2 regions of the Streptomyces sp. NPDC029014 genome follow, and region 2 is predicted to be linked to the other one. Evidence: riboswitches for the same ligand, from Rfam matches in the RefSeq annotation. Region 2 holds a riboswitch; the other holds the start of a gene.
What was found. Region 2 has a riboswitch for S-adenosylmethionine ahead of ACZ4VL_RS14145 (aminotransferase class V-fold PLP-dependent enzyme). Riboswitches for the same ligand answer to the same signal wherever they lie in the genome.
Positions count from the first base shown of each region.

Region 1: another riboswitch for S-adenosylmethionine. It lies ahead of thrC (threonine synthase); the one in region 2 lies ahead of ACZ4VL_RS14145 (aminotransferase class V-fold PLP-dependent enzyme).

Region 1 covers NZ_JBVHVT010000096.1:23,200-31,748, reverse strand. The annotation lists gene groL (chaperonin GroEL) at 1-985, opposite strand, end outside; gene ACZ4VL_RS34895 (cold-shock protein) at 1,367-1,570, opposite strand; gene ACZ4VL_RS34890 (MoaD/ThiS family protein) at 1,953-2,231, opposite strand; gene thrC (threonine synthase) at 2,271-3,575, opposite strand; SAM riboswitch class I at 3,593-3,746, opposite strand; gene ACZ4VL_RS34880 (glucosyl-3-phosphoglycerate synthase) at 3,943-4,893, shown strand; gene ACZ4VL_RS34875 (alpha,alpha-trehalose-phosphate synthase (UDP-forming)) at 4,996-6,456, shown strand; gene otsB (trehalose-phosphatase) at 6,611-7,459, opposite strand; gene ACZ4VL_RS34865 (DUF3263 domain-containing protein) at 7,533-7,769, opposite strand; gene ACZ4VL_RS34860 (extracellular solute-binding protein) at 7,903-8,549, opposite strand, start outside.
Region 2 covers NZ_JBVHVT010000021.1:45,949-54,497, forward strand. The annotation lists gene ACZ4VL_RS14125 (hypothetical protein) at 1-67, opposite strand, end outside; gene ACZ4VL_RS14130 (rhomboid family intramembrane serine protease) at 195-917, shown strand; gene ACZ4VL_RS14135 (Lrp/AsnC family transcriptional regulator) at 914-1,195, shown strand; gene ACZ4VL_RS14140 (ferredoxin family protein) at 1,247-1,837, opposite strand; gene ACZ4VL_RS14145 (aminotransferase class V-fold PLP-dependent enzyme) at 1,851-3,272, opposite strand; SAM riboswitch class IV at 3,520-3,636, opposite strand; gene trpD (anthranilate phosphoribosyltransferase) at 3,727-4,791, opposite strand; gene qcrB (cytochrome bc1 complex cytochrome b subunit) at 4,941-6,566, opposite strand; gene qcrA (cytochrome bc1 complex Rieske iron-sulfur subunit) at 6,563-7,621, opposite strand; gene qcrC (cytochrome bc1 complex diheme cytochrome c subunit) at 7,618-8,427, opposite strand; gene ctaE (aa3-type cytochrome oxidase subunit III) at 8,505-8,549, opposite strand, start outside.

The DNA.
Region 1 (8,549 bases), on a different contig from region 2:
TGGTCTCGTCCTTGGTGATGACGACCTTGCGGGCGCGGCCCAGCAGGTCCAGACCGGCGTTCTCCAGCTTGAGGCCGACCTCCTCGGAGATGACGGTGCCGCCCGTGAGGATGGCGATGTCACCGAGCATGGCCTTGCGGCGGTCACCGAAGCCCGGGGCCTTGACCGCGACGGAGCGGAAGGTGCCGCGGATCTTGTTGACGACCAGGGTCGACAGGGCCTCGCCCTCGACGTCCTCGGCGATGATCAGCAGCGGCTTGCCGGACTGCATGACCTTCTCCAGCAGCGGAAGGAGGTCCTTCACGTTGCTGACCTTGGAGTTGACGATCAGGATGTACGGGTCGTCGAGGGACGCCTCCATACGCTCCATGTCGGTGGCGAAGTACGCCGAGATGTAGCCCTTGTCGAAGCGCATGCCCTCGGTGAGCTCCAGCTCCAGACCGAAGGTCTGGGACTCCTCGACGGTGATGACGCCTTCCTTGCCGACCTTGTCCATGGCCTCGGCGATGAGCTCGCCGATCTGGGTGTCGGCGGCGGAGATGGAGGCCGTGGAAGCGATCTGCTCCTTGGTCTCGACATCCTTCGCCTGCTCCAGCAGGGCGCCGGAGACGGCCTCGACGGCCTTCTCGATGCCGCGCTTGAGGGCCATCGGGTTGGCACCGGCGGCCACGTTGCGCAGACCCTCGCGGACGAGCGCCTGGGCCAGGACGGTGGCGGTGGTCGTACCGTCGCCGGCGACGTCGTCCGTCTTCTTGGCGACTTCCTTGACCAGCTCGGCGCCGATCTTCTCGTACGGGTCCTCGAGCTCGATCTCCTTGGCGATGGAAACACCATCGTTGGTGATCGTGGGGGCGCCCCACTTCTTCTCAAGGACGACGTTGCGACCCTTGGGGCCAAGGGTGACCTTGACGGCGTCGGCGAGCTGGTTCATGCCGCGCTCGAGACCGCGCCGGGCCTCCTCGTCGAACGCAATGATCTTGGCCATCTGAAGTGGTCCTCCAGGACTGGGGTTCCCCCTGCGCCGCGAGGCGCGCGGGGAGGGTGGATTGCTCCGGACCGCGCCTGCGCCCGCGACGGACGGCCTGCGTGCCCGGCGGTTCCTTCCCGCCGGACGCTGCGGGCCTCACCGACCCGGTCCCGTGTAGTAGCACTCTCCTCGGGAGAGTGCTAACGCCAATGATTAGCACTCGACCCCCGCGAGTGCAAGCGGCTCGGACATCCCCGGCCACGCCGCCGGCCTGCTCCCGGCGCACCGGCCGGCTCCCGGCGCACCGACCGCTCCCGACCCCGGACGCACGAAGGGCCCGCACCCCTCCTCAGGATGCGGACCCTCGTGTACGCGTCGGTGCGGTCGATCGCGCCGGTCTCAGACGGCGAGCTTGACCATGTCCGCCTGCGGGCCCTTCTGGCCCTGCGAAATCTCGAACTCGACCCGCTGACCCTCTTCAAGGGTGCGGTACCCGTCCATCTGGATGGCGCTGTAGTGGACGAACACATCCGCACCACCGTCGACCGCGATGAAGCCGTAGCCCTTCTCCGCGTTGAACCACTTGACGGTGCCCTGAGCCATGCCTAACTCCCCTATTACTGGCCCTTGCGCGGGACCGCACTTCGCGGTCCCGGGTCAGAACTTGCGCCGGAACGCCTCGACCGCGGCTGAATGTATCTGCACCGGTGCTGTCTGCAACAGGTCAATCCGACGAGAATTCCGGTCACACCGAAGTTGCTAAATAGGCCGAAAATTCAACGTATTCCCGGGCAACTCGGACCCGGCATATCACGCCAAAGCCCCATACCGCACGCGCACATTGACTCAATGTCACCCCTCACGGGGCCCGCTCATATGCGGCGGGCAAGAACAGCGGAGGGGGCTTCCCCAACTCTACCGCGCCCAACCAAGCAGAATTACCCCCTCCGCTTAATGCCGGAGGGGGTAATCCAGGTACGACGAATCAGCAGCCGCCGGCTACGGCGGGAATGATGGAAACGCCCGCACCTTCCGGGGTCGCCGCCTGCAGGCCGCCCTCGAAGCGCACGTCGTCGTCGTTCACGTAGACGTTCACGAAGCGGCGCAGCTTGCCCTGGTCGTCGAGGACGCGCGCGGCGATGCCGGGGTGGTTCCGCTCCAGCGAGGCGATGACCTCGGCGAGGGTCGCGCCCTCGGCCGGGACCTCGGCCCGGCCGCCCGTGTAGGTGCGCAGGATGGTGGGGATGCGGACGTTGACGCTCATGGCACTACTGCCCTTCCGGTAGAGCGGGGGATGGTCGGGTCAGGCCAGGCCGGCAGCGCGGAACGCGTCCAGGCTGGGGCGGATGGTGGCGGTCTGCCCGCTGTCCGCGGCCACCGCCTCCAGGGTCTTCAGGCCGTCACCGGTGTTGAGGACGACGGTGGTCAGCGCGGGGTCGAGCTGCCCGTTCTCGATGAGCTTCTTCGTCACGCCGACGGTCACGCCGCCCGCGGTCTCGGCGAAGATGCCCTCGGCCCGGGCCAGGATCTTGATGGCGTCGACGACCTGCTCGTCCGTCACGTCCTCGACGTAGCCGCCGGTGCGGCGCGCGATGTCCAGGACGTAGGGGCCGTCGGCCGGGTTGCCGATGGCGAGCGACTTGGCGATCGTGTTCGGCTTCTGCGGGCGGACCACGTCGTGCCCGGCCTTGAAGGCGGTCGACACCGGGGAGCAGCCCTCGGCCTGCGCACCGAAGATCTTGTACGGCTTGTCCTCGACGAGGCCCAGCTTGATCAGTTCCTGCAGACCCTTGTCGATCTTCGTGAGCTGGGAGCCGGAGGCGATCGGGATGACGATCTGGTCGGGCAGCTGCCATCCGAGCTGCTCGCAGATCTCGTAGGCGAGGGTCTTCGACCCCTCGCCGTAGTACGGGCGCAGGTTCACGTTGACGAAGCCCCAGCCCTCGCCCAGCGGGTCGCCGATCAGCTCGGAGCAGAAGCGGTTCACGTCGTCGTAGTTGCCCTCGATGCCGACCAGGTCGCCGCCGTACACGCCGGCCATGACGACCTTGCCCTGCTCCAGGTCGTGCGGGATGAACACGCAGGAGCGGAAGCCGGCCCGGGCGGCCGCGGCGCCGACGGCGCCGGCCAGGTTGCCGGTGGAGGAGCAGGAGAGCGTGGTGAAGCCGAACGCGCGGGCGGCCTCGACGGCGATCGCGACGACGCGGTCCTTGAAGGAGTGCGTCGGGTTGCCGGAGTCGTCCTTGACGTAGAGCTTGCCGGTGATGCCGAGCTCCTTGGCCAGGTTCTCGGCGTCGACGAGCTTGGTGAAGCCCGGGTTCAGGCTGGGCTTTCCGGCCACGTCGGCGGGGACGGGCAGCAGCGGGGCGTAGCGCCAGATGTTGTTCGGGCCCGCCTCGATCGCGGCGCGCAGGGCCTCCGGGTCGCCGACCGGGAGCTCGTACGCGACCTCCAGCGGGCCGAAGCACTCGACGCAGGCGAAGACGGGGCCGAGCTCGAAGCGGGTACCGCACTCCCGACAGGACAGGCCCGAGGCGGGGCCGAGGTCGACGGCGGAGGCGCCGGCAGAGGGGGCGGCGGAAGGGGTGGCAACGGTCTGTGCAGCCATGATGGCGAGGCCCTTTCTCCTCATCTTCCTCATGGCGCACTTCGCCATGAGACGGAATTGGCACCTTCCCTAGCCGGGGACCTCGCTGCTGCTGCACGCAGTCGCGGGAAACCGACTGGAGGGTTGCCGGGGCTTCAACGGGCCGTGTCCCTCTGCCCCTCTGGATGAGCGGTATGGCGCCGTTCCGCGCGCTCGTGGCGCGCCGACGCGTTTGTCCGCGGGACCCCCGGCATGCGGCGGTCCTTCGCGTTGTTCAAGACTGTAACCGAAGGCTCGGGCGGTTGAGACGGCTGTCCGATGCGCGAGATGGATCGCTTTTCGGCCGGAACGGCCCGGCGAACAGTAGACGAAGCAGGGAGTGCCGAACGTGCTGGAAGAGGTGGAGCGCTGGCTGGCGGACCGCTCCTGGTCCGTTGCCGACCGACCGCTCGACCAGCTCCTCGCCGCGAAACGGGCGACGGGCACCACGGTCAGCGTCGTCCTGCCCGCGCTCGACGAGGAGGCGACGGTCGGCGCGATCGTCGAGGTGATCCGGCGCGATCTCGTCGAACGGCCCGCCTTCCCGCTCGTCGACGAACTGGTCGTGGTCGACTCCGGCTCCACCGACCGCACCGCCGAGGTCGCCGCGAAGGCCGGCGCCCGCGTGGTCCACCGCGACGAGATCCTGCCCCGCATCCCGGCCGTGCGCGGCAAGGGCGAGGTGCTGTGGCGCTCGCTGCTGGCCACCACCGGCGACGTCGTCTGCTTCGTCGACGCGGACCTGCGGGACTTCTCGGCCGCCTTCGTCACCGGGATCGTCGGCCCGCTGCTGACCGAGCCGGACGTGCAGTTCGTCAAGGCGATGTACGACCGCCCGCTCGGCGACACCCCCGGACAGGGCGGCCGGGTCACCGAGCTCGTCGCCCGGCCCCTGCTCAACCTGCACTGGCCCCAGCTGGCCGGCTTCGTCCAGCCGCTGGGCGGCGAGTACGCCGTACGCCGCTCGCTGCTGGAGCGGCTGCCCTTCCCCGTCGGCTACGGCGTCGAGCTGGGCCTGCTGGTGGACGCGCTGCACACGGTCGGGCTGGACGCCCTCGCCCAGGTGGACGTCGGCGTACGGCTGCACCGCCACCAGGACGGGCAGGCGCTCGGCCGGATGGCCGCGGCGATCTACCGGACGGCGCAGCTGCGGCTTTCGCGCGGACACCTCGTGAGGCCGGTGCTGACGCAGTTCGAGCGCGGGCCGGACGGGTTCGAACCGCGCACCCACGCCGTGGACACCGAGGAACGGCCGCCGATGCTGGAGATCGAGGAGTACGCGGTCCGGCGCGTCGCCTGACGGCCGGCACCACCCGGCGCAACGGCGTCAGGGGCGCGTCAGGGACCCGCCGGGGGCGGGAACGGACGTTTGAGGCGGGGCGGGCCGGGCTAGGTTCGCCGCATGGCTTCCCACGTTCTCGTCGCAGCCAACCGCGGTCCGCTCTCCTACGCGCTCGACGCCGACGGCACCCTCGGCGCCCGGCGCGGCGGGGGCGGCCTCGTCTCCGGCCTGTCGGCCGCGCTCGCCGAACAGCCGGACGCCCTGTGGATCTGCGCCGCCCTGTCGGACGCGGACCGCGAGGCCGTCCGCCGGGGCGTCGCCGAGCCGGGCGTGCGCATGCTCGACATCGACCCGGCCGTGTACGACGCCGCCTACAACGGCATCGCGAACTCGGTGCTCTGGTTCACCCACCACCACCTGTACGACATCCCGCGCACCCCCGTCTTCGACGCGGCCTTCCGGCGCCAGTGGGACGCGTACACCGCCTACAACCGGGCCTTCGCCGAGGCCCTGGCCGAGGAGGCGGCCGACGGCGCCTGCGTACTGGTCCAGGACTACCACCTGGCACTGGTGCCGGGGCTGCTCCGCGAGCTGCGGCCCGACCTGCGGATCGCCCACTTCACGCACACCCCGTGGGCGTCGTGGGAGTTCCTCGCCATGCTGCCCGACGACGTCCGGCGGGAACTCCTCTGGGGCATGCTCGGCGCCGACCTGCTCGGCTTCCACACCTGGGCCTGGGCTCACTCCTTCCTCGACTGCGCCCGCCTGGACGACGAGCGGGGCACGGCCGAGCCGCTCGTGCCCTCGGGGACGGGCGGCGAGCGGTACGTCCGCAAGGCCATGCTCGGCCCGGTGCGGCACCGGCGCACCGACGTCGCCGCCTACCCGCTCGGCGTCGACGGCGACGAACTGCGGCGGCTCGCGCACCGGCCGGAGGTCGACGACCGGCTGGCCGGGCTGCGCGCCGAGATCGGGGACCGCAAGGCCATCGTCCGGGTGGACCGGACGGAGCTGTCGAAGAACATCGTGCGCGGCCTCCTCGCCTACCGGGAGCTGCTGATCGGCCACCCCGAATGGCGCGGGAGGGTGGTCCACCTGGCGTCCGCGTACCCGTCGCGGCAGGACCTGGAGGTCTACCGGTCGTACACGACGGCCGTACGGGACCTGGCCGCCGAGATCAACGCGGAGTTCGGCACGGGGGACTGGCAGCCGGTGCTGCTGTCGGTGCAGGACGACTTCGCCCGGTCCCTGGCCGCGTACCGGCTGGCGGACGTGGCGCTGGTCAATCCGGTGCGGGACGGGATGAATCTCGTCGCGAAGGAGATCCCGGTGGTGTCGGAGCAGGGCTGCGCGCTGGTGCTGTCCACCGGGGCGGGGGCGTACGGGGAGCTGCGGGGCGATGCGGTGACGGTGAACCCGTACGACGTGACGCAGACGGCGGAGGCGTTGCACGAGGCGCTGTCCATGCCGGGTGGGGAGCGGCTGGACCGGACGAAGCGGTTGGCCGCGGCCGCCACGGCGATGCCGCCGGCGCGCTGGTTCACGGCCCAACTGACCGCCCTCCGCACCACCCCGGCCTGACCGCTCGAAGTCCAGCCCCGCCGGCGTTTGAGGCGCGGGGGTGCGGGGGCGGAGCCCCGCAGGGGTCCGGGCGGAGCCCGGTTTCGGGAAGGGGCGGGGTGATCGATCGCTCCGCGCAGCGGCAGCCGGGAGCCGGCAGGCCCGGCGGCGGGGTTCAGGCCCGGAGGGAGGCGGCCAGGACCGAGAGGAACGACATGATGGCGGCGGGCCCCGGCAGGACCAGGTCGGCCCGGGAGGCCAGCTCCGGAACCTCCTCCGAACCACTGCACACCAAAAGCCCCGGCAGCCCCTCAGCCCTCCGCTTCTCGACGGCCGCGTACGCCGCGAGATCGCCCAGGTCGTCCCCGGCGTAGACCACCGCCTCGGCCCCGGTCTCCTCCAGGTACTCGGTCAGGGCGACGCCCTTGTCCATGCCCGGCGGCCGCAGCTCCAGCACGGCCCGCCCCGGTTCCACGATCAGCCCGTGCCGGGCGGCCAGGTCGGACAGCGGCTCCCGCAGCGCGGCGAAGGCGGCGGCGGGGTCCTCGGCGCGGCGGGTGTGGACGGCGAGGGCGCGGCCCTTCTCCTCGATCCAGGTGCCCTGCCAGGCGCCGATGGAGTCCAGGAAGCCGGGCAGCTCGGCCCGTACCGCGGCCACCCCCGGGTGTTCGGCGGGGGCGTGGACGATGCCGGTGACGGCGTCCCAGCGCTCGGCCCCGTAGTGGCCGAGGACGACGAGGTGCTCCAGGCCCGGCACCCCGGCGAAGCCCCCCAGCCGGACGGCGACGCCCGCCGGCCGGCCGGTGATCACGGCCACCGAGGCCACCTCGGGGGCCAGGGCGCTGAGGGCGGGGACGGCGGCGGGGTGGGCGCGCGCCTGGTCGGGGTCGGGGACGATCTCGGCGAGGGTGCCGTCGAAGTCCAGGGCGACCACGCTGCGGCGTGGTGCGCGGAGCAGGGCCGCGAGCCCTTCGCGGCCGGCGGCGGTGACGGGCATCGGCAGGTCGTGCGGATGGCTCCCCATGGCACGACCCTAACGGCCCGGCCGGGCCACGGCTACGGCGCGCGGGGACTCGTACGGCTCCCGTACGCCGCCCTCAGCGGCGGGCGCGCTGGGCCTCGCGGATGCGGCGCAGGCGGTTGACGGTGCCCGGGGCGTGGGCGAGGGCCCGCGGGTCGTCCATCAGCGCGTTGAGCAGCTGGTAGTAGCGGACGGGGGTCATCCCCAGCCCTTCCCGTATCGCCCGTTCCTTGGCCCCGGGCCCGGGCCAGGTGCGTCCCTCGTACGCGAGCACCGCGGCCTCGGCGGCCGTGAGCTGCCCGTCGTCCGTCATACGGCCAGATTAACGCCGCCCACCGACACCCACGGGGCCGCCAAGCTCGGGTGGGTGTCGGTGGGCGGGGGTCAGGGGCGCCGGCCCACCGAGCCGGCAGCAGCCGGCAACGGCCCGCCGCCGGCAGCAGCCGTCAGCGGTTGTCGGCGGTGCGGGCCTGGGCGGCGATCTCCTCCAGGACCTTCTGCGGCTGTGCGTTGGGCTGCACGGCGCGGCCGATGTTCTGCTTGATGTTCTCGCTCACCGCAGCCCAGGACTTCTTGCCGGCCGGGTACAGCCGCGAGTTCGGCAGCGCCGTGAGGAAGGTCTTCATCTGGGTCGAGGACGCGCCGCTGCCGGCCTCCACCGCCCGGTAGCCGCTGGTGGTGACCGGCAGCAGGTCGTACTTCCTGGTGAAGGACGTCTGGTTCTTCGACTCGTAGAGGTAGTCGAGGAACTTGCCCGTCGGCGCTCGGTGCCCGTTCTTGAAGGCCATGACCCAGTCCGCGACGCCCATCGCCGGCTGGTCGGTGCCGTCGACGGTCGGCAGCGGCACCATGCCGACCTTCACGCCCTTCGCCGCGGCCTGCTTCATCAGGGTCGGGTGGCCGTTGAGCATGCCGACCTCGCCGCGGGTGAAGGCGTCGAAGGCGGCCTGCCGGTCGGTCTTGCCGGGCTCGGTCGGCCCGGTGAGGCCCTGGCCGACCAGCTTGTCGCGGAGGAACTCGAAGGTCTTGACGTTGGGCTGGGCGTCGATCGCGTAGCCCTCCTCGTTGTCGGTGTAGCCGCCACCGCCCGCGA
Region 2 (8,549 bases):
AACGCGTGAGGTTGCCGCACAGGGTGCAACGCCACCGGGTGCCATCGGTCGGCAGGGGAACCGTCATCAGGCCGCACTCTCCTTCGTAGCTCTTTCAATTAAAGCCGCCGTCCGTAGGAATCGGCGGACCGCAGCACGTAACCCTACGGCCTGCCGGGGCGTGGGAAGGGGCCGGTCGGGTCATGCTCAATCGCATGATCGTAAAGTGGCGGACCCTGCGCGCGGCCGCCCGGGGCCCGGTGGTCACCCATGCGCTGATCGCCGCCTGCTGCGCGGTGTTCCTCCTCGGTCCGGCCTCGGGCCTGAACCCCTCGTACGGGACCGGTGATCAGCTGCTGGAGACGGGGACCGCGTACTTCCGGCACTGGGGCGTGGTCCCGGACGAACTGTTCGGGGGGTCCGTGCGGGCCCTGCTGACCCCGCTGACCGCCCTGTTCGTCCACGGCAGCTGGCTGCACCTGCTGGGCAACCTGCTCTTCCTGCACGTCTTCGGGGCGATGACCGAGGAGCGGATGGGCCGCGCGGCCTTCCTCTGCTTCTACGTCTGCACGGGCTACCTCGCGCTCGCGGCGTACGCCGCGGCCAACGCCGCCTCCGGGGAGACGCTGGTCGGGGCGTCCGGTGCGATCTCGGCCGTGCTGGGGGCGTTCCTGTACCTGTTCCCGCGCGCCCGGGTGACGAGCCTGTTCCCCTTCCTGTTCTTCCTGCCGCTGCGGTTGCCCGCATGGCTCGTCCTGCTGTTCTGGTTCGCCCTGCAGTGGGTGGCGGCGCACCGGGCGGGCAGCGGGCCCGGGGTGGCGTACCTGGCGCACCTGGTGGGCTTCTCCCTCGGCTTCGTCCACGCATGGGTGCGCTACCGGCGTACGACTAGAGTGAGGCGACCAGCGACGGCCACCGAGGGAGACAGCCAGCCATGATCACCGCGATCGTGCTCATCAAGACCAGCGTGGACCGCATCCCCGAGATCGCCGAGTCCATCGCGGCGCTGGACAACGTCAGCGAGGTCTACTCCGTCACGGGCACCTACGACCTCATCGCCCTGGTGCGCGTGGCCCGCCACGAGAACCTGGCGGACATCATCCCCGGCCGCATCAGCAAGATCCCGGGCGTGGAGGCGACGGACACGCACGTGGCGTTCCGCACCTACTCCCAGCACGACCTGGAAGCGGCCTTCGCCATCGGCCTGGACAACTAGCCGCCGCGTCGCCGCCCGTCGCCGCGTCGCCGTTCCTCGCCGCTCCCGGCGTCAGAGCCGCGGCAGGGCCTCGCCGGGCCCTGCCGGCCGGCGCTCGGCCAGCCAGAACAGGTAGCCGCGCAGGTGGTCCGCGAGGTCCCCGTCGATGTGGGCGAGGTAGGCCCGCGCCCCGCCGGCCGCCTCCCGCTCCTGCTCGTGCGGGGACACGGACCAGGCGCGCTCGATGCGCGCCGCCCACTCGCGGACCCGTTCCCGTTCCCGCCACCAGTCCCTGACCAGCTCAGGGGTCCAGTGCGCGTCCCCGTCGGCTCCGTATCCGGCGAAGGGGTCGCACTCCGCGGCGCACAGCAGGTCGTAAGTCTCCTGCTGCGTGCGCGGCTGGCGGTAGACGAACTCCTGACCGTACTCGTCGTCGTACATCACGTGACCGGGCGCGCACAGCCGCCCGGTCCAGCAGGTGTCGGTGTCGGCCGCGTAGAACGGCCCGGGGACGTCCCGCCGGCTGCGCTTCTCCCACCGGCCGGGCTCGGCTGCCGACCGGTCCGCGGCGACGAGACCGCAGCCGGGCGTCCACTGCGGCAGCGGGTGTCCGGCGGCTGCCCGGACGGTCGGCAGCGGATCCCAGTACGGCGTGTGCGTCATGGCCGCCAGCCTGTCACACGGCGGGGACGCAGCGGCCGTCCTCCGTGCGGTACTGCCACCGGGCACCCTCGGTGACGAGCTCCCGGACCGCGCGGACGAACCGCTCCACGTGCTCGTCGGGGGTGCCGGCGCCGAAGCTCACCCGGATCGCGTTCAGCGACCTCTCCCCCGGCCCCGCCTCCGGGGCCCCGCACGCGCCGGGCTCCTGCGGGGCGCTGCCGAGCAGGGTGCGCACCAGCGGGTGGGCGCAGAACAGGCCGTCGCGGACGCCGATGCCGTACTCGGCCGACAGGGCCGCGGCGAAGTGGGAGCTGTTCCAGCCCTCCACCACGAAGGAGAGGACACCGACGCGCGGGGCGTCGTCCCCGAACAGGGAGAGGATCCGGACCTGCGGGACGTCCGCGAGGCCCGCGCGGACCCGCGCGATCAGCTCGTGCTCGCGGGCGACGAGCCGGTCGAAGCCCGCCTCGGTCAGGGCGCGGCAGGCGGAGGCGATGGCGTAGACGCCGATGACGTTGGGGGATCCGGCCTCGTGCCGGGCGGCCGTGGTGTGCCACTCGACGTCGACGCCGCCGTCCGCGCGGCGGGCGACGGTACGGGAGGCCCCGCCGCCGGCCAGGTACGGCTGCGCCTGCCGGAGCCAGTCGGCCCGGCCGGCCAGCACGCCCGAGCCGAAGGGCGCGTACAGCTTGTGCCCGGAGAAGGCCACCCAGTCCACGTCGAGGTCCCGCACGGAGACGGGGTGGTGGGGGGCCAGCTGGGCGGCGTCGAGGACGATCCGGGCGCCGTGGGCGTGCGCGGCGGCGGTGAGCTCCCGCACCGGCCACAGCTCTCCGGTGACGTTGGATGCGCCGGTGACGCAGACGAGGGCCGGGCCGTGGGGGTCGCGGTCGGCGAGGGCCCGTTCCAGGGTGGCGACGGCCTCGTCCGGGGTGCGCGGCGCGTCGAGGTAGGTGACACGGGCGTCGTCCCAGGGCAGCAGCGAGGCGTGGTGCTCGGTCTCGAAGACGAAGACCCGGCAGTCGGCGGGCAGGGCGGAGGCGAGCAGGTTGAGGGAGTCGGTGGTGGAGCGGGTGAAGACCACCTGGTCGGCCGGACGGCAGTCGAGGAACGCGGCGACCGCGGCCCGGCTCTGCTCGAACAGGTCGGTGGAGAGCTGCGAGAGGTAGCCCGCCCCGCGGTGCACGCTGCCGTAGTACGGGGCGTACGCGGCGACGTCGTCCCAGACGCGCTGGAGGGCGGGGGCGCTGGCGGCGTAGTCGAGGGCCGCGTAGGTGACTTCGCCGCCGGTGACGAGCGGGACGGTGACGTCGCGGCCGAGGACCGGGAGCGGCCCGGCACAGGCGGCGCCGTCGGCGTCGGTGACGGCGGAAGCGGCGGTGACGGGGGCGGCGGAAGCGGCGACGGCGGGGGCGGCGTTCAGGAATGCGGACATGGCGGAATCTCCCGGCGGGCAGGGCGGAACGGCTTCGGATGTCACCCGTCCGCGGGTACGGCGCAGCGGCCGGCCGGGGAACGGGGAATGCCTCGGAGCACGGGTCGGGCCGGGGCGTACGCGGCTGCCCGGGTACGCGCGGGGAAGGGACCCTGGTCCGAGGGGTGGAGAAGGGGCGGAGCCGCCCTATCGCATTCGCTTGCTCACGGAAAACGCTCCTCGAGGACCAGGACCCCTGGTGTCGAGGGATCCGCGCTTGCCGCGGACCTCGCTGCCCGCGGCCTGGTCATCACCCGGGGCACCCCGCCACGGAAGGAGGGTTGCCGGACAGCAAGCCGGGGCCAAAACGCTGTCACTCGTGACCTGGTCAGTCATCCTGCCACAGGATCCGGCACGCGCAAGACCCCGGTCCGCATGCCGGACCGGGGTCTTGGCTGAAAATGATCTGTCAGGTTCAGGCGTTGCTGGCGGCCACCCAGCGCTCCAGGGCGGCCTGGGCCGCGCCCGAGTCGATGGCCCCCGCGGCCCGCTCGATGCCCGCCCGGATCTGCTCCTCCAGGGAGCCGCTGCCCGGGTCCAGGGCCACCAGGGCCGCGGCCGAGTTCAGCAGCACCGCGTCCCGTACGGGGCCGGTCTCGCCGGCCAGCAGCCGCCGGGCGACGTCCGCGTTGTAGGAGGCGTCGGCGCCCCGCAGCTCGGCGACGTCCACCAGGCCGATGCCCACGTCGCGCGGGTCGAAGGCCTGCTCCTGCACCCGCCCGTCGCGCACCCACCAGACCCGGGAGGTGGCGGTGGTGGTCAGTTCGTCCAGGCCGTCGTCCCCGCGGAACACCAGGGCCGAGGAGCCCCGCTCCGCGAGCACGCCCGCGACGATGGGCGCCATCCGGGCGTCGGCGACGCCGGTGGCCTGTGCCCGGACCCGCGCCGGGTTGGTCAGCGGGCCGAGGAAGTTGAAGGTGGTGCGGATGCCCAGCTCGCGGCGGGCCGGGGCCACGTGCCGCAGCGCCGGGTGGAACTTCACGGCGAAGCAGAAGGTGATGCCGGCCTCCTCGGCCACCTGCGCCACCCGGGCCGGGGCCAGGTCCAGGTTGACGCCGAGCTTCTCCAGCACGTCGGAGGCCCCGCTCGCCGAGGACGCGGCCCGGTTGCCGTGCTTGACCACCTTGGCGCCGGCTCCGGCCACCACGATGGAGGACATGGTCGAGATGTTCACGGTCTTGGCGCCGTCGCCGCCGGTGCCGACGATGTCCACGGTCCGGCCGGGCACCTCGATCAGGTTGGCGTGCGCGTACATGGTCCGCACCAGGCCGTTGATCTCCTCGACCGTCTCCCCCTTGGCCCGCAGGGCGACCGCGAAGCCCGCGATCTGGGCGTCGGTGGCCTCCCCGCGCATGATCCGGTCCATGGCCCACGCCGTGTCGTCGGCGTGCAGGTCCCGGCCCGAGAGCAGCGTGTCCAGTACGGCCGGCCAGGCACGGGCCGCCACGCTGTCGCCGCCTGCCGGGGTCACAACGTTCATGGTCCGCTCCTGAGGGTCCACAGTCGAATGAGAAGAGGCCTTCAGCCTATCCAGGCCGGGGAGACGGCGAAGAGCCCCGTCCATTCGCTGGACGGGGCTCTTGCCGTGGGCGACACCGGGACTGACCGAAATCAGACCCTCACGCGGGATCAGTGGTGGCCGTGGCCGCTCTGGATCTCCTTGTACTCCTCCACCGTGGGCTTCGGAATCTGGTTGCCTTCGCCGTACATGCCCTGGCTGAGCTTGGCGCGGAGCTTCTCCGACGCCTTGACCTTCCGCTCGACGCCGTTCTCGTCGACCGTCGGGCCCAGCTCCAGCGGCTTGTACTGCTCGTGCGCGGTGAGCGTGTGCAGCTTGGCCTGGTCCAGGGTCTCGTGGACCTCGATGAACTCACCGTGCGGCAGCCGCTTGATGACACCGGTCTCGCGACCGTGCAGCACCTTGTCGTGGTCCCGGCGCTGCAGGCCGAGGCAGATCCGCTTGGTGGCGATGAACGCGACCACCGGGACGACGAAGAAGCCGATGCGGACGAACCAGGTGATGTTGTTGATCGAGAGGTGGAAGTACTGGGCGAACATGTCGTTGCCACCGCCGACCAGGAGCACGATGTACTCAGCGATCCAGGCGACACCGAACGCCGTACGGGTCGGGGCGTTGCGCGGGCGGTCCAGGATGTGGTGCTCGCGCTTGTCGCCGGTGACCCAGGACTCGATGAACGGCCACACCGCGATCGCGCCGAGGACCACCGGGAAGATCACCAGCGGGATGAACACGCCCAGGACGAGCGTGTGGCCCCACAGGTTGATCTCCCAGCCGGGCATGGCACGGATCAGGCCTTCCGGCATACCCATGTACCAGTCGGGCTGCGCACCGGTGGACACGTGGTCCGGGCGGTACGGGCCGAGCGCCCAGATCGGGTTGATCGAGGCGATCGCCGCGATGGCCGCGATGACACCGAAGACCAGGAAGAAGAAGCCTCCGGCCTTGGCCATGTAGACCGGCAGCAGCGGCATGCCGACGACGTTGTCGTTGGTCTTGCCGGGACCCGCGAACTGGGTGTGCTTGTGGTAGAAGACCAGGATCAGGTGGGCCACCAGCAGACCCATCATGATGCCGGGCAGCAGCAGGATGTGGATCGAGTAGAACCGGGCGACGAAGTCGCCGCCGGGGAACTCGCCGCCGAAGAGGAAGAACGAGATGTACGTGCCGACGACCGGCACGGACAGGATCGCGCCCTCCATGAAGCGGACACCGGTGCCCGAGAGCAGGTCGTCCGGCAGGGAGTAACCGGTGAAGCCGGTGAACATGCCGAGGACCAGCAGCAGGAAGCCGAAGACCCAGTTGACCTCACGCGGCTTGCGGAACGCGCCGGTGAAGAAGACGCGCATCATGTGCACGACCATGCCGGCGACGAAGATCAGCGCGGCCCAGTGGTGGATCTGCCGGATGAGCAGACCACCGCGGACGTCGAAGCTGATGTCCAGCGTCGAGGCGAAGGCCTCGGACATCCGGACGCCCTGCATCGGCACGTACGAGCCGTGGTACACGACCTCGTTCATGCTCGGGTGGAAGAACAGCGTCAGGTACACACCCGTGAGGATGATGATGATGAAGCTGTAGAGGCAGACCTCACCCAGCATGAAGGACCAGTGGTCCGGGAAGATCTTGCGCATGTTCGCCTTGGCGAGGGTGTAGATGCCCAGGCGGCCGTCCGCCCAGTCAGCCACGCGCTCGCCGGCGGGCGCCTTGCGCTTCGTGTCAGTGGCGGTACTCATCCGCGCTCCCAGAATGCAGGACCGACGGGCTCCTCGAAGTCGCCGAGCGCCTCAAGGAAACCTTCGCGGTTCACGCCGATCCGCAGCTGCGGAAGGGCGTGGCCGGCGGGACCGAAGATCACGCGACCGCCGTCGGAGAGGTCGAAGGTGGACTGGTGGCACGGGCAGAGCACGTGGTGCGTCTGCTGCTCGTACAGGCTGATCGGGCAGCCGACGTGGGTGCAGATCTTCGAGTAGGCGACGATGCCGTCGTGGGACCACTCGAGTTCCTGCTTGTCCTTGATGTCCTCCGGCTGGATGCGGACGATCATCAGGGCGGCCTTGGCGATCTCGTTGTTGAAGTCGTGCGCGTCCTCCTCCAGGCCCTCGGGCATGACGAAGGTCAGCGAACCGACCGGGACGTCCTCGGGACGCAGCGGCTCCAGAGTGTTCTGGTTGATGAGCAGCTTGCCCTTGGCCCACAGGGTGTGGCGCAGCTTCTGCTCGGGCAGCGGGCCCAGGTCGCGCATGATCACGACGGCGGACAGCGGCAGCATGGCCAGCGCGCCGAGCATCGTGTTGCGGATCAGCGGACGGCGGGCGATGCCGGACTCGTTCGCACCGTCGGCGAAGTCCTGCATGACCTTCGCCTTGACCTCGGGCGAAGCCGCGACCTCGTGGCGGTCGTCGGCGACCTCGACGTCGGACATCAGGGTGCGGGCCCAGTGGACCGCGCCCGCGCCGATGCAGAAGAGGGCCAGGCCGAGGCTGATGCCCAGGGCGAAGTTGAGCGCGCTGATCTTCCCGAGCGGGAAGAGGAACACGATCTTGTCGACCGGGATGACCACGTAGGACGCGATGAACGCGACCGTGGCCAGCATCGACACCGTGAACAGCATCGCCACGGTGCGCTCGGAGCGCCTCGCGGCCCGCTCGTCGATGTCCTGGATACGCGGCTTGTGGACCGGCAGGCCCGGGTCCGCGAAGGGGTCGTCCGCGACCGCTACACCGGCGTGGTGCTCGTCGCCCTGCTCGCTCGGCAGGTGCTTTTCTTCGGGAATGTCTTGGCTACTCATGACTTCTTGGCCTTAGCGGTGTGGGCCGCGACCCAGACGGCGACAGCGATCAGCGCACCCAGACCGAAGATCCAGCCGAACAGGCCCTCCGAGACGGGGCCGAGGCCGCCGAGCTTCAGACCGCCGGGGCTGACGGACTTCTCGCCGTTCACGTTCTGGAGGTACGCGATGATGTCCTTCTTCTGCTTCTCCGGCATCGTGGTGTCGGGGAAGGAGGGCATGTTCTGCGGGCCGGTGATCATGGCCTCGTAGATGTGCTTCGGCGAGACGCCCTCGAGGTTCGGGGCGTACTTGCCGTCGGTCAGCGCGCCGCCCTCGCCGGTGAAGTTGTGGCACTGCGCGCAGTTGTTGCGGAACAGCTCGCCACCCCTGGCGACGTCGGCGCCGGCCGGGTCGTACTGCTTCTCGGTGGGCGTGATCGGACCGGCACCGAGGGAGGCGATGTACGCCGCCAGCTGGTCGATCTGCGCCTGCGAGTAGATGGTGGGCTTCTTCGGCACCTGGGCGCCGGGCTGCTGGGCGGGCATACGGCCCGTGCTCACCTGGAAGTCGACGGCCGCGGAGCCGACGCCGACCAGGCTGGGGCCGTCAGTGGTTCCCTGACCGCCGGTTCCGTGGCAGCTTGCGCAACCCACGGCGTAGAGCTTCTGGCCCTCCTCGATGGCGAGGGACTGGGCGGTTTCATCGGCCTGCGCCTTGCCCGCGGGGGCGAAGGCGGCGTACAGCCCCCCAGTGGCCGCCAGCGCGAGGAGTAGAACGACGACCGCCGCCAGCGGATGGCGTCGTCGTGCGGAGAGCTTTTTCACGGATTACCCCGGTGTCAGGATCTTCTGCGTCGGTGTTTCTGGCTGTCGGTGCCGGGTCTGGCCCGGTGACGTGTTCGCTACTTGATCAGGTAGATCGTCGCGAAGAGGCCGATCCAGACGAC